2 regions of the Nocardia sp. NBC_01499 genome follow, and region 2 is predicted to be linked to the other one. Evidence: riboswitches for the same ligand, from Rfam matches in the RefSeq annotation. Region 2 holds a riboswitch; the other holds the start of a gene.
What was found. A riboswitch is a leader RNA that binds a small molecule or an ion and turns the genes downstream of it on or off. The one in region 2 is predicted to bind glycine.
Positions count from the first base shown of each region.

Region 1: it holds a riboswitch for glycine, as region 2 does, so the genes downstream of both, gcvP (aminomethyl-transferring glycine dehydrogenase) here and glyA (serine hydroxymethyltransferase) in region 2, are expected to answer to the same signal.

Region 1 is NZ_CP109426.1:107,139-114,612, reverse strand. Features, by position in the region: gene OG203_RS00435 (acyl-CoA dehydrogenase family protein) at 1-566, shown strand, start outside; gene OG203_RS00430 (hypothetical protein) at 660-884, shown strand; gene OG203_RS00425 (HNH endonuclease) at 932-1,477, shown strand; gene OG203_RS00420 (WhiB family transcriptional regulator) at 1,504-1,779, shown strand; gene OG203_RS00415 (VWA domain-containing protein) at 1,891-3,558, shown strand; gene gcvP (aminomethyl-transferring glycine dehydrogenase) at 3,696-6,518, opposite strand; glycine riboswitch at 6,668-6,767, opposite strand; gene OG203_RS00405 (MerR family transcriptional regulator) at 7,022-7,474, opposite strand, start outside.
Region 2 is NZ_CP109426.1:675,929-683,402, reverse strand. Features, by position in the region: gene OG203_RS03150 (APC family permease) at 1-430, shown strand, start outside; gene OG203_RS03145 (GMC family oxidoreductase) at 423-1,979, shown strand; gene OG203_RS03140 (putative nucleotidyltransferase substrate binding domain-containing protein) at 1,987-3,846, shown strand; gene OG203_RS03135 (IclR family transcriptional regulator) at 3,859-4,644, shown strand; glycine riboswitch at 4,847-4,941, shown strand; gene glyA (serine hydroxymethyltransferase) at 4,981-6,276, shown strand; gene OG203_RS03125 (L-serine ammonia-lyase) at 6,273-7,474, shown strand, end outside.

The DNA of each region.
Region 1 (7,474 bases), 570 kb from region 2:
GCTTCATCGTCGCGCAGACCCGGCTCGGCGGCGGCCGCGTGCACCACGCGATGCGCACAGTCGCGTTGGTGCGCAAGGCCTTCGACATGATGGCCGAACGCGCCGTCTCCCGCCCGATGCGCAAGGGCCCACTGGCGGGTCTGCAGATGACCCAGGAACGCATCGCGGACAGCTGGATCGAGATGGAACAGTTCCGCCTGCTTGTCCTGCGCACCGCATGGCGCATCGACAAGGAACAGGACTACCTCAAGGTGCGCAAGGACATCGCCGCCATCAAGGTAGCCATGCCCAAGGTCATGCACGACATCGCCCAGCGCGCCCTGCACCTGCACGGCGCCATCGGCGTCAGCACCGACCTGCCTTTCGTCGACATGATGAACTACGCCGAGGTGATGGCGATCGCCGACGGCCCCACCGAGGTCCACAAGATCACCCTCGCCAAGGAAGTCCTCAAGGACTACGAACCGGGCGACCCGGTATACCCGAGCGGATACCGCCCGGCCCTGCGCGAAAAGGCGCGCGAGCTCGTCGCCCAACGCCTCGAACACATCGTCGGCAACCTGTAAAGCACGAACAACCGGACCTCGACGTGTACGTCGAGGTCCGGTGCCGTTAGCGCATTGGCAATATCGAAGGACCCTTCGGCGCAGCCGAAATAAATGACCCGACAGCGGCAGGTCCGTTATGTCACCATGGGATTCTACGACGATCACCGGGTAGAGGTGATCAACGAGCATGCGGAAAGGAGGAGGTGGCAAATGATTCCGAAGGACCCGATCCGGGCGAACATGGATGCGACACAACGATTGTCGACCGCGAAACCCGCATTCGGCCGACAGCTGTGCGGCGGACGCGAAGACGGCCACCTCCTGGCCGGTCACTGACCCGCCCCACCTCCTCGCTCGACTCCTCCCGAAACATGGTGATTCCCATGCCCTTCCGTCATGCCGCCACCCCCGCGGCACTCACCGCCGACAACTGGATACACACCGCAGTGCTGGTGCTCAACGCCTCCTACGAGGCGCTCACCGAGATCAGCGCCTACCGCGCCGTCGTGCTGCTGGTGGCCGGCGCCGCGGAGTCGATCGCTGACCGGGCGCCGCACTTCCAGATCCGATCCCAACACCACGAGCTACTGCTACCGGAGACCATCCGCCTGCTGCGCTACGTCTACATCGAGCACACCGCGCTGGTGCACGACGAGAGCCGGGCCACCCTGGCCGCAGTACTGCGCCGGGACAACCACCGCTGCGGCTACTGCGCCGCCTGGGCCCGCACCGTCGACCACATCCGGCCACGCAGCCGGGGCGGCCCGAACACCTGGAGCAACCTCGTCGCCTGCTGCGGCCCCTGCAATACGACCAAAGCCGACCGCACCCCGGAAGAAGCCGGTATGCGGCTGCTGTGGCAACCCAAAGCACCCAACCACCAGGTCAAGCAACAGCGGCGGATCTGGAAGCAGCTCGCCACCACCTGAAACAGCCGAGAAAGGAGAGGATCGTGATGACCGTTCACACTGAGACCACCGCGGTCGTGCAGCTGACCCTGGCGGAGCTGCTCCCGCTCTCGGACTCCCGAGAGTGGCATCGGGCCGCCTGCCGCGGTGACCCGCACCACGAGGCATGGTTCCCGTACCCGTCGCAGGACTTCGACTACGCGCGCGGTATCTGCGCGGGCTGCCCCATCCGTGCGGCCTGCGGCGAATTCGCCGCCCGCACCGGCCAGTCCGGGGTCTGGGGCGGCCACGAGTTCGACCGAGGACAGCTCGTCCGCCCATGAACGCCGCCGCCGTGTCCCGCCAGACACGGCGGCGGGCAGTTCAGCGCGGCTCGCCGCCGCACGCAAGACTCGCCGAGCCCGCAAACCGCAGGTGAACATAGACTGTGCACCGTGGGCACTCATCGCAGCGGAATCCGATCTCGGGGCGTCAGCAAAGGTCCGGTTATCGCAGTAGTGGCCATCTTGCTGCTCGTCGCGGGGGTCGTCGCGTGGTTTCAGCTACGCGACAGGGCAGCTACCGAGGACAGCGCGGCCGCGGCGGAGTGCGTTTCCGGTCCCGCGACGCTGTACGTGACCGCGGATCCGGACATCGCCACGCAGGTCAGAGGCATCGCGGACCGATACAACGCGACCAAACCCAAGGTGCGTGACCACTGCGCACAGGTGGTGGTGACCGCGCAACCGTCCGCGGCGATCGTCACGGCATTCACCAGCGGCAAGCCATGGGACCAGAACCTCGGCCCGCAGCCGGTGCTGTGGATCCCCGATTCGACGCGCTCGATCGAGTCCATGCGGGTGCCCGGGATGATCGAGGGCACGCCGGCGCCGATCGCGGTGAGCCCGATAGTTCTCGCGGTGCCTGACCAATTGCGTGGCGCGCTAGAACAAGCCAAGACCACCTGGGCGGATCTTCCACGCCTGCAACAGGGTTCGCTCAACGATGTCGGCCTGCCCGGCTGGGGTGGCCTGCGCATGGCACTGCCGCCCGGCGACTCCTCCCTGGCCGCCGCCGTAGCGGTGGGGTCCGCCGTATCCGGCGCCGAACCGCTCAGCGAGCAAGCCGCGCAGTCCGGACAGGCGGTCTCCGCCATCTCCGGACTCGCCGCCACCGCACCGGACGCGACGGACACCGCGGCCGCGTTCGGCATCATCACCGGCGCGCCGCAATCGGCCACCGTACACGCGGTCGCCACTACCGAACAGCAAGCGAAAACCCAAGCGGGACTTACCGTCTTCCATCCGGCCGGTGCCACGCCGATGGCCGACCACCCGGCCGCGCTGATGTCGGGACCGTGGGTCGACAAGACCCAGAACCTCATCGGCGGACTCTTCGCGGACTACCTGCGCGCACCCGAACAGGCACAGGCATTCACCGCCGCGGGCTTCACCACCGCGCCCGCCACCACCCCGGTACCGCCGAGGGCAGCGCTCGACAAAGTCCGTGCCACCATGGCCAATCCGGTGCTCGGCGTGCAATCCACTGTGCTGGTGGACGTCTCGGCGTCCATGTCGACCACCGACGGCTCGACGACCCGCCTCGCGAATGTCCTTGCCGCACTGAACTCCACGTTGACCGTGATGCCGCCGGACTTCGGCCTCGGCCTCTGGACCTACGGCAAGAACCTCGACGGCACAACGCCTTACAAGGTGCAGGCCGCGACCGCCAAACTCACCGACGATCAGCGCACCAAGCTCAGCAACGCACTGGACGCGGTCAAGGCCAGCGATGTGCGCTCCGATCAGGCGTACCCGACCCTGATCGCCGGTTACAAGAGCGCGATCAACGGCTACACCGCGGGCCGCACGAATTCGGTGCTGCTCATTACCGATGGGCCCGACGACGATTCGACCGTCACCGGCGCCAAACTGGCCAGCGACATGGCCGCCGCGATGGACAAGGCGCACCCGGTCCGCGTCGACATCATCGTGATCGGCGGGCAGGGCACGCAGACCCTCAAGAGCATCTCCGACCAGACCGGCGGCACCTACACCCGCCTCGCCACCTCCGACGACATCAGCTTCGGCTCCGCCGTCGTCCAGTCGCTCACCGCGCCGTAAAGCCGCGCGCCTCTTGATGTCCCGCACCGAGTTTCGCATGCGATTCCAGGTGCGGGACATCAGAAAGCGTGCGGCGACTCGCAACGCGCAAACGCCCTCCGGCTGATGTCAGCGGAGGGCGTCTGCGGTAGATGCCGTCAGTCGGCGTACGCCTCCAGCGGCGGGCAGGAGCAGACCAGGTTGCGGTCGCCGTACGCGCCGTCGATACGACGGACGGGCGGCCACACCTTGGCCCGCGCGTGGCCGAGACCCCGTGGGTAAACGGCGGTTTCGCGGCTGTACGGGTGCTCCCACTCACCGACCAGGCTCGCCGCCGTGTGCGGCGCGCCGCGCAGCGGATTGTCGGTGACCGGCCAGACACCGGCCGCGACCTGATCGATCTCCTTGCGGATAGCGATCATCGCCTCGATGAAATCGTCGAGCTCGGCCAGGTTTTCGCTCTCGGTCGGCTCCACCATCAGCGTGCCTGCGACCGGGAAGCTCATGGTCGGCGCGTGGAAACCGTAGTCCGCCAACCGCTTCGCGACATCGTCGACGGTCACGCCGGTCTGCTTGGTGATCTCGCGCAGGTCGAGGATGCACTCGTGCGCGACCATGCCGTGCTCACCGGTGTAGAGCACCGGGAAGTACTCGTCGAGCTTGCGCGCGATGTAGTTGGCCGACGCGATGGCCGTCAGCGTGGCGCTGCGCAGGCCGTCCGCGCCCATCATCCGGATGTAGGCCCAGGTGATCGGCAGGATCGAGGCGGAACCGTAGTTGGCCGCCGACACCGCGTGCGAGTCGGTCACCAACGGGTCGCCGGGCAGGTAGGGCGCCAGGTGCGAACGGACCGCGACCGGACCGACACCGGGGCCACCGCCGCCGTGCGGGATGCAGAACGTCTTGTGCAGGTTCAGGTGGCTGACGTCGCCGCCGAACCGGCCCGGACGGGCAAGCCCGACAAGGGCATTCAGGTTCGCGCCGTCGACGTACACCTGACCGCCCGCGTCGTGCACCAGCGCGCACAGCTCCGAAACCTCGTGCTCATACACGCCGTGCGTGGACGGGTAGGTGATCATGATGCAGGCCAGCCGGTCGGCGTGGTCGGCGATCTTGGCGCGCAGGTCGTCCAGGTCGACATCGCCGTTCTCGCGGCATTTGACCACCTCGACGCGCAGCCCGGCCATCGCCGCCGAGGCCGCGTTGGTGCCGTGCGCGCTGGACGGGATCAGGCAGGTATCCCGGTGCGTGTCACCACGATCCAGGTGGTAGCGCCGGATCGCAAGCAGCCCGGCGTACTCGCCCTGGCTACCCGCGTTGGGCTGCAGGCTCACCGAGTCATAACCGGTGATGTCGCACAGCCACTGCTCCAGATCGTGGATCACCTGCAGCAGGCCGGGGGCGTCCTCGACCGGCGCGTACGGGTGCACGCGGGCGAAGCCAGGCCAGGTGATGGCCTCCATCTCGGCGGTCGCGTTGAGCTTCATGGTGCAGGAACCGAGCGGAATCATGCTGCGGTCCAAGGCGATGTCCTTGTCGGACAGCGACCGCAGGTAGCGCAGCATGGCGGTTTCGGTGTGGTACTTGGTGAACGCCGGGTGGTCGAGGAACTCCGAGGTACGGTTCTCGATCGCGACGGCCGGAGCCGGTTCGGTCGGCTCGGCAGACAGTGTGGTGCCGAAGGATTCGAGCACCGCCGCGACGTGCGACTCGGTCGTCGCCTCGTCGCAGGCGATGCCGACATGATCGGCGTCGACCAGGCGCAGGTTGATCCCGCGCGACTTCGCCTTCGCCACAACGGCTTCCGCACCACCGGGCACGTGCGCAAGCACGGTGTCGAAGAACGTGTCGTGCACGACCGCGCCGTCCAGCCCGGCGGCGATGGTGGCGGCGTGCCGGTGCACGCGGCGGGCGATATCACGCAGGCCGTCGGCACCGTGGTAGCTCGCGTACATCGCCGCGACGATCGCGAGCAGCACCTGCGCGGTACAGATGTTGGAGGTGGCCTTCTCCCGGCGGATGTGCTGCTCACGCGTCTGCAGCGCCAGCCGGTAGGCGACGTCACCGTCCGCGTCCACCGAGACGCCGACCAGCCTGCCCGGCAGCTGCCTGGCATACGCGGTGCGCACTGCCAGATACCCCGCGTGCGGGCCGCCGAACCCGAGCGGCACACCGAAGCGCTGGGTGGTGCCGAAGCAGACATCAGCGCCCTGGTCGCCCGGCGAGGCGATCAACGTCATCGCCAGCAGATCCGCGCCGACCGCGACCAACGCGCCGCGCTCGTGCGCCGCGCCGATCAGCGATGTCCAGTCCACTACCCGTCCGGACGCGCCGGGCGCCTGCACGAGCACACCGAAGAATTCACCTTCGGGCAGCTCACCCGACGACAGATCCGCCGAAACGAGCTCGATACCGAGCGGCTGCGCGCGAGTGGTCAGCACGGTCTTGGTCTGCGGGAACAGGTCGGTATCGATGACAAGGCGCGAAGACTTGGACCGGCTGGCCCGCTGCAGCAGCGTCATCGCCTCGGCGGCCGCGGTGGCCTCGTCGAGCATGGACGCGTTGGCCACGTCCATGCCGGTCAGCTCCGACACCATGGTCTGGAAGTTGAGCAGCGCCTCGAGCCGTCCCTGGCTGATCTCCGGCTGGTACGGCGTGTAGGCGGTGTACCAGGCCGGGTTCTCGAGCAGGTTGCGCACCAGCACCGGCGGGGTCAGCGTGTCGTAGTAGCCGAGCCCGATCATCGAGGTGGCCACCGTGTTGGAGTTGGCAAGCCCGGCGAGTTCGGCCAGCACCTCGTGTTCGGTTGCGGCAGGCGGCAATCCGGCCAGGCCGGATCCGTCCAGGATGCTCGCGGGCAGGGCCTTCGTGGCGAGCTCGTCGAGCGAGTCGACGCCGACGACGTCCAGGATCCGGGCGAGTTCGCCACGGTCGGGTCCGATATGGCGATCGGCGAATGAGCGAGTCACGGAAGCTCCCATTGGGTCGGGCGGGTCGACGGGGGGTCGACGGGTACCAGCCCTCCCCCTCTGTCGTGTTGCCTGAGAGATTCGGACGCGCGACCGCGATGAAGGTCGAGCCCCTTTCCCCATGGGCGGGCGGCCCGAAGCCACCGCTTTCCAGAGGCGCCCAAGCCCGCACGGTCCCTGATGCCTGAGAGATTGACGGGGAGGTGCTGCTCCTTCGGCGCCCGGACTCTATAGAACCCGGGACTCTCCCGCACGGCGTTGGCGCGCTACCAGTTTAAGCCGACGACACGCCAGAACGTGGCACCGGTCCCTTCCTTGCGGTGTCGCGCTCGTCACGCAAGCTCCGCGGGCTTGTGGCCATACAACATAGATCGATGCGCATATCTACTTAACGCAATGTTTTAGAACCGCTCCACACGAAGTGGTCCATTCAGGAAAATGAAGTGCCACGCAGCACAACACCCCGCTACCCTCTGTTTATCGGGGAGGCGGGGTGTTGTGTCAGCTGTCTACTTTTAACCAGTCTTGCGGCTCATCCGAGCCTTGCGCCGGTAGGAAAGCTCGTCCTCCGGCCGTTCCGTCACCGCGGACGCGCGCTCCGCGGGGAAGTTGGCGATCGCGCCGGTGAGCTCGTGCATGGCACCGCTGATGGCGATACCGAAAACGCCCTGCCCGCCCTGCAGTAAATCGACTACCTCCTCGGCCGAGGTGCACTCGTACACCGAGGTACCGTCGGAGAACAGGGTGATCCCCGCGAGGTCCTGCACTCCCCTGCTGCGTAGGTGATCGACCGCGATCCGAATGTTCTGTAGCGAGATGCCCGCGTCGAGCAGCCGCTTCACGATCTTGAGGACGAGGATGTCCTTGAACGAGTACAGCCGCTGACTCCCCGAGCCCGCGGCGCTGCGGATGGAGGGCACGACCAACCCGGTGCGCGCCCAGTAGTCGAGCTGCCGGTAGGTGATCCC
Region 2 (7,474 bases):
CATCCTGATCGGCGTCCTCGCCGCGCTCATCCTGGTGGTCAATATCGGCCAGCCGAAGATCTTCACGGTGCTGACCTCGATCGCGATCATCATGATCTACCTGGCCTACCTGATGGTGACCGGGCCGATGCTGAAGAAGCGGCTGCGGGGTCAGTGGCCGCCGAAAGAGCTTGCGGAAGGCGGCTATTTCACGATGGGCCGCTGGGGCATCGTCGTCAATATCATCGCCGTGGTGTGGGGCGTCGGTATGGCGCTGAACCTGGCCTGGCCGCGCCAATCCGTTTATGGCACACCCTGGTACAACACCTGGGGCGCGTTCGTCTACATCGGCCTCATCCTCGGTGCCGGGCTCGCCTGGTACGGGATCAAGGGCCGCAAACGAATCGGCACTCTTGCTTCTCACGCAGTGGAGGTGCGCAGCGATGTCTGACACGGTGTTCGACTATGTGATCGCGGGCGGCGGGACCGCGGGCTGTGTGCTCGCCGCGCGGCTCAGCGAGGATCCGGCGGTATCGGTGTGCCTGCTCGAGGCCGGCCCCTCCGATGTCGGCGACCGCGCCATCCTCGAACTCGCGCAGTGGATGCATCTGCTCGATTCCGGCTACGACTGGGACTATCCGGTGGAGCCGCAGGAACGCGGGAACAGCTTTCTGCGCCATGCCCGCGCGAAGGTCCTCGGCGGATGTTCCTCGCATAACTCCTGTATCGCGTTCTGGCCGCCCGCGGAGAACCTGGACGAGTGGGCCGCCCTAGGCGCGAAGGGCTGGGGCGCGGCCGACGTGCTGCCGTATGTGACCAGGCTGGAGAACAACGACGCACCCGGCGATCAGCACAGCCGCACCGGCCCGGTCCGGCTGCGCGACGTGCCGCCCGACGACCCGTGCGGCGTCGCGGTGCTCGCGGCGGCAGCGGCGGCCGGACTGCCGACGGTCCAGTTCAATCGGGGCGCCACCGTGCGCAACGGGGCTGGCTGGTTCCAGATCAACGCGGCCGAGGACGGCACGCGCATGTCGACATCGCACGCGTATCTGCACCCCGTGCTGGATTCGCGCCCGAATCTCGAGGTGCGCACCGACTGCTGGGTCAGCGAGATCCTCTTCGACGACGCGCGCGCCGCGACCGGTGTGCGGTATCTACGCCCCGACGGAATCGGCTACGACAGCGTCTCGGCGCGGCGCGGGGTCGTCGTCACCGCAGGTGCCATCGATACGCCGAAGTTGTTGATGCTCTCCGGTATCGGGCCCGCCGATCATCTGCGCGAGATCGGCATCCCGGTGCTGGTCGACTCGCCCGGCGTGGGCGCCAACCTGGACGATCACGTGGAAGGCCTGGTGTTCTGGGATGCCGCCCGGCCGATGGTCGAGACCTCGACACAGTGGTGGGAGATCGGTGTGTTCGCCACCACCGATGAGACGCTGCGCGTGCCGGACCTGATGATGCACTACGGCAGCGTGCCGTTCGACATGAACACCCTGCGCCGCGGCTACCCGACGACCGACAACGGCTTCTGCCTCACCCCCAATGTCACGCAGGGCCGCTCGCGCGGCACGATCCGGTTGCGCAGCCGCGACTTCCGGGACCGGCCGAAGGTCGACCCCCGGTACTTCACCGACCCGGACGGTCACGACGAACGCGTCATGCTCGCCGGAGTTCGGCTGGCCCGCACGATCGCGGCACAGGAGCCGCTGCGCGAGTGGGTCGCCGCCGAACTCGCCCCCGGACCGGACGCGACGACCGACGACGAGCTGCTGAGCTATATCCACGCCACCCACAACACGGTGTACCACCCGGCCGCCACCGCACGGATGGGCGCGGTCGACGATCCGATGGCGGTGCTCGACCCCGAGCTGCGGGTGAAGGGGGTGACGCGGCTGCGGGTGGTCGACGCGTCCGCGATGCCGAAATTGCCCGCGGTGAACCCGAACATTACTGTCATGGCCATGGCGGAGAAGTGCGCGGATCTCCTCAGGACCACGTGAGCCGGAGATGCCTGCGGAGGGCGAACTAACGGCGTTCCTCGGCGCGCACGCACCGTTCCAGTCGATGCCGGCCACCGATCTCGACCGGCTCGCCGCGGCCGCCTCGCTGCACGAATTCGCGGCTGGCGCGGTGATCCGCGACTACTCGGTACAGGTGCCCGACGATATCTGGATGCTGTGGACCGGTCGAGTCATCCTGCGGCGCAGCGGTTCCGACGCTGCTTCGGCGCTGGCGGACGACAGCCGCACGATCGATACCGTCGAGTCCGGCGGGATCTTCGGCTATGTGCCGCTGCTGACCGGCGGCAGCGCCGAATTCGTCGCGCTGGCAACCGAAACCAGCCTGCTGATCCAATTGCCTGGCGAGCTGGTCCGCGCGCAGTTCGCGCAACCGGACGGACTCGCGTTTCTGGCATCGTCGGCGTGGAAGACGGTGTCCGGCAACCGAACCCCGATGTCGGAGGTGCTCGGCAGTCGCCAGGCCGGTGAACTCGTCTCGGCGGCCGCGGTTTTCGTGACACCCGACACCAGCGTCCGAGACGCGGTCATCCTGATGACCGAGCGTCGCGTCTCCTCGGTGCTGATCCGGTTGCCCGACGGCGACTTCGGCATCTTCACCGATCAGGACCTGCGCACCAAGGTGGTGGCGGCCGGGCTGCCCGTCGACGTGCCGATCGCGCAGGCGATGAGCGCACCGGCCCGCCGGGTCAGCGCCGACCTGCCCGCCGAGACCGTGCTGATGGAGATGCTCGAGGCCGGGCTCCGGCACATGCCGGTGGTGTCACCGCGCGGCGAGGTGCTCGGCGTCCTCGAAGACGCGGAGCTGCTCGCGGCCTCGGCGCGGCAGAGTTTCATCCTGCGGCGCGCGATCGGCGCGGCCACGGATGCGACCCAGCTACAGCGGGCCGCCCGCGAAATCCCCAGTACCACAGTCGATCTGTTCCGCAACGGAACCAAGGCGACCGCGACGAGCGGCATTCTGTCCGTCGTCATCGACTCGGTGATCCGCAAGGCACTCGAACTCGCGCTCGCCGAATCCGACGACGCACCGAGCGTCGGGTTCGCCTGGCTGACGCTCGGCAGCATCGCTCGTCGCGAGGCGATGCCGTCCTCGGATGTGGACAGCGCGTTGTCCTGGGCCGACGAGTTGTCCACCGCCAGTGCGCGATTGCGTGCGATCGCCGAGCGCACGCACGCCATCCTCGACGCCTGCGGATTGCCCGCGGACAGCAATGGGGCGATCGCCGCGAAGCCGAAATTCGCTCGATCCCGGTCTGATTGGACGAAGGCGGCGATGCGATGGCTCGATGATCCGCTGCAGGATCGCGGGTTGGTGATGTCCTCGCTGCTCATCGACGGGCGGGTGGTGTGGGGTGACCCCGCGCTGCACGCGGTGCCCGCCGCGTTCGGCAGGATGCGCGCCGACTATCCGAATGCCTTGCGCCTGCAGTTGCTCGACGCGTTGTCGGGGCGGGTGCGGGCGCGGTCGCTGCGGGACGTGCTTTCCCGGCGCGGCGGCACCTTCGACCTGAAGAACCACGCGCTGGTGCCGATCGTCAACCTCGCGCGGTGGGGTGGGCTTGCGGCCGGGGTCACCGCCGCCTCGACACCGGTGCGGTTGGCGGCCGCCGCGTCGGCCGGTGTGATCGCCGACCGTGATGCCGCGGTGCTCACGGAGGTGTTCGTCATGCTGCAGCGGATGCGGATGGTGCATCAGGTCGAGCAGTTGTCCGCGGGCCATCGGCCCGGCGATATCGTGCTGATGTCGGAGTTGTCGCCATTGAATCGGAGTTTGCTGAACGACGCGTTGCGGGAGATCGCTGCGGTGCGGCGACGTGTCCGCGGTCTCGCGGTGCCGTCGGCCTAGAATGGCGGCGTCATGGCGAAACAGGATGGTGAGGACACGGGCCGGGCCGCTGCGGTGCAGTCGGTCGACCGCGCACTGCTCGTGCTGGAGATCATCGCCAAGCTCGGCCAGGCCGGTGTCACGGAGATCGCCGCCGAACTCGGTGTGCACAAATCTACCGTCTCCCGGCTGGTCGCCGTGCTGGAATCGCGCGGTTACGTCGAGCAGCTTTCCGAGCGCGGCAAATACCGGCTCGGCTTCTCCATTGTCCGGTTGGCCGGATCCACCAGTGCGCAGGTCGATCTCGTCGGGCAGAGCCAGGGCGCGTGCAACGCGTTGGCCGCCGAAACGGGGGAGACCACGAATATCGCTGTGCTGGACGGTAATCGGATCATCAATATCGTGGAGGCAGCGGGGACCGGTTCGATCGCGCTGCGGTCCTGGGTCGGGCAGAGCTGTCCGGCGCATGCCACGTCGAGTGGCAAGGTGCTGCTGTCCGGTCTGGAACCCGCCGCGATGCGCAAGCAGGTAGGCCCGAAGTTGGAGGCGTACACCGCGAATACCCTGACAAAGCTCGCCGACTTGGCTGCCCAGTTGGTGGCGGTCCGCGAGAACGGATGGGCAAGTGTGCGTGAGGAACTGGAGATCGGACTGAACGCCGTCGCCGCTCCCGTCCTCGACGGTAACGGGGCAATTGTTGCGGCACTGAGCGTTTCGGGGCCGTCCTATCGCCTCGGTCCCGATCGCTTCGCCCCGACGGCCGAACTGGCGATCGCGAGCGCCGCGGACATCAGTCGTCGGTTAGGCTACTTCGGCTGACGACTCCGGGTGCGGTTCGCCATTGACAACGCGCGCGGCCGCCGACAATACTGAGTCGCGTGTCGCGCAGGTGTTGCGCTATACGCAACAACTAATCAACTGAATACTGGCCGCACACGCAGCGGGAGATCTCCATCCAGGTGATGGAGAGCCGAAGGAGCAACACCTCCCGGGAATCTCTCAGGCCCAGTACCGCTGCGCATAAGGCAACTCTGAAAAGTAGTGCACCACGCACTCGCCGACGGGGCAAACGCGGCAACGCGTGAATCTCTCAGGCCATAGGACAGAGCGGGAGGAGCCACCCCCACGCGCGTACGCGTCGACGAAAGGCTCCCCATGGCTGACCCTGCCTCCGCTGTCCGCACCGAACTCGACGTCCCGCTGCGCGAATTCGACCCGGTCGTCGCCGCACTGGTCGACCAGGAGACCGACCGGCAACAGCGCGGACTGGAAATGATCGCCTCGGAGAACTACGCGCCGCTCGCGGTGATGCAGGCGCAGGGCACCGTGCTGACCAACAAGTACGCCGAGGGTTACCCCGGACGCCGCTACTACGGCGGCTGCGAGCACGTCGACGAGATCGAATCGCTGGCCATCGAGCGGCTGCGCGCGCTGTTCGGCGCCGAATACGTCAACGTGCAGCCGCACTCCGGCGCGCAGGCGAACGCGGCCGTGATGCACGCGCTACTGCGTCCCGGCGACGGCATCCTCGGACTGGCGCTCGACCACGGCGGCCACCTCACCCACGGCATGAAGGCCAACTTCTCTGGACGGCTGTATAACGTTGCGGCATACCATGTTCGGGCCGAGGATCAGCTCGTCGACATGGCGGAGGTTGAGCGGCTCGCGCACGAGCACCGGCCGAAGCTGATCGTCGCGGGCTGGTCGGCCTATCCGCGCCACCTCGACTTCGCCGAATTCCGGCGCATCGCCGACGAGGTCGGCGCGTACCTGATGGTCGATATGGCGCACTTCGCCGGTCTCGTCGCCGCCGGGCTGCATCCGTCGCCCGTACCGCACGCGCACGTCGTCACCTCGACCACGCACAAGACGCTTGGCGGGCCGCGTGGTGGATTCATCCTCGCCACAGCGGATTTGGGCAAGAAGCTGGATTCCGCGGTCTTCCCCGGGCAGCAGGGCGGACCGCTCGAGCATGTGATCGCCGCCAAGGCGGTCGCGTTCAAGATGGCGGCCGAACCGGCGTTCCGCGATCGGCAGGAGCGGACCCTCGCCGGTGCGCGCTTGCTCGCCGACCGGCTGCTGGCCGAGGACTGCCGGGCCGCTGGCATCGGCGTGGTCAGCGGCGGCACCGATGTACACCTGGTGCTCGTCGACCTGCGCGATGCGGAGCTGGACGGCAAACAAGCCGAGGATCTGTTGCAGACAGTGGGAATTACGGTGAACCGCAACGCCATTCCGTTCGACCCGCGCCCGCCGATGATCAGCTCCGGGCTGCGGATCGGCACGCCCGCGCTGGCCGCGCGCGGCTTCGACGACGCGGCATTCACCGAGGTCGCCGACATCATCGCGACGGCATTGTGCGGCGGCGCGCCCGTCGCGGCACTGACCGCGCGAGTGGACGCCTTGGCACAGCGATTCCCGCTGTACCTCGGGATGCGGAACCCCGCGTGACGATCAGCGTTTTCGACCTGTTCCGGGTCGGTATCGGGCCGTCGAGTTCGCACACCGTCGGTCCGATGCGTGCCGCGGCCGCGTTCGTCGAGCGGCTGAAGGACGCCGATGTGCTGCACGAGACGAGCGCGGTCCGGGTCCAGCTGTACGGATCGCTCGGTGCGACCGGGCGCGGCCACGGCAGCGTCGAGGCGATCGTCGCCGGGTTGTCCGGTGCGCAGCCGGAGAGTATCGATCCGGACACGATGAGCGCGACGGTGGCCACGGCACGCGCCACCGGTCGGCTGTACCTCGGCGGTGTGCAGTCGATCGTGTTCGCTGTCGACAGCGACGTGGAGCTGCTCGGGTTGACACGGTTGGCGTTCCACACCAACGGGATGCTGTTCAGCGCGTACGGCGATGGCGGGCGAGTGCTCCTCGAACGCCAATACTTCTCGGTGGGTGGCGGTTTCATTCTCGACGAGGACGAGATCGACGGGCGGGCTGTCGATGCGCCGGTTGCCGTCGCGCACCCGTTCCGCTCGGCGGATGAACTGCTTACGATCACCGCCGCCACCGGGAAGTCCATCAGTGCCGTGGTGCTCGCCAACGAATTGTCTTGGCGCAGTGCGGATCAGGTGCGGGCGGACCTGCTCGATATCTGGGCTGTCATGCGGGGCTGCGTCGAACGCGGGATGTCGACGGGTGGGGTGCTGCCGGGGTCCCTTCGGGTACGGCGGCGAGCGGCGAGCCTGGTCGAGCGACTGAACGCCGAGGCGGAGGAAAACGATCCGCTGCGTGCGATGGAGTGGGTCACGCTCTACGCGATGGCGGTCAACGAGGAGAACGCCGCGGGTGGCCGCGTCGTCACCGCACCGACCAATGGCGCCGCGGGCATCATTCCCGCTGTGCTGCACTACATTCAGCGATTCATCACCGCCGACGAGGACAGCGTCGTCGAATTCCTGCTGACCGCGGCGGCCATCGGCCAACTGATGAAAGAGAACGCCTCCATCTCCGGCGCCGAGGTCGGCTGCCAGGGCGAGGTCGGCTCCGCCTGCGCCATGGCCGCCGCCGGACTGGCCGCCGTACTCGGCGGCACGCCAGCGCAGATCGAGAACGCCGCGGAAATCGGCATGGAACACAACCTCGGCCTCACCTGCGACCCCATCGGCGGCCTCGTCCAGATCCCGTGCATCGAACGCAACGGCATCGCCGC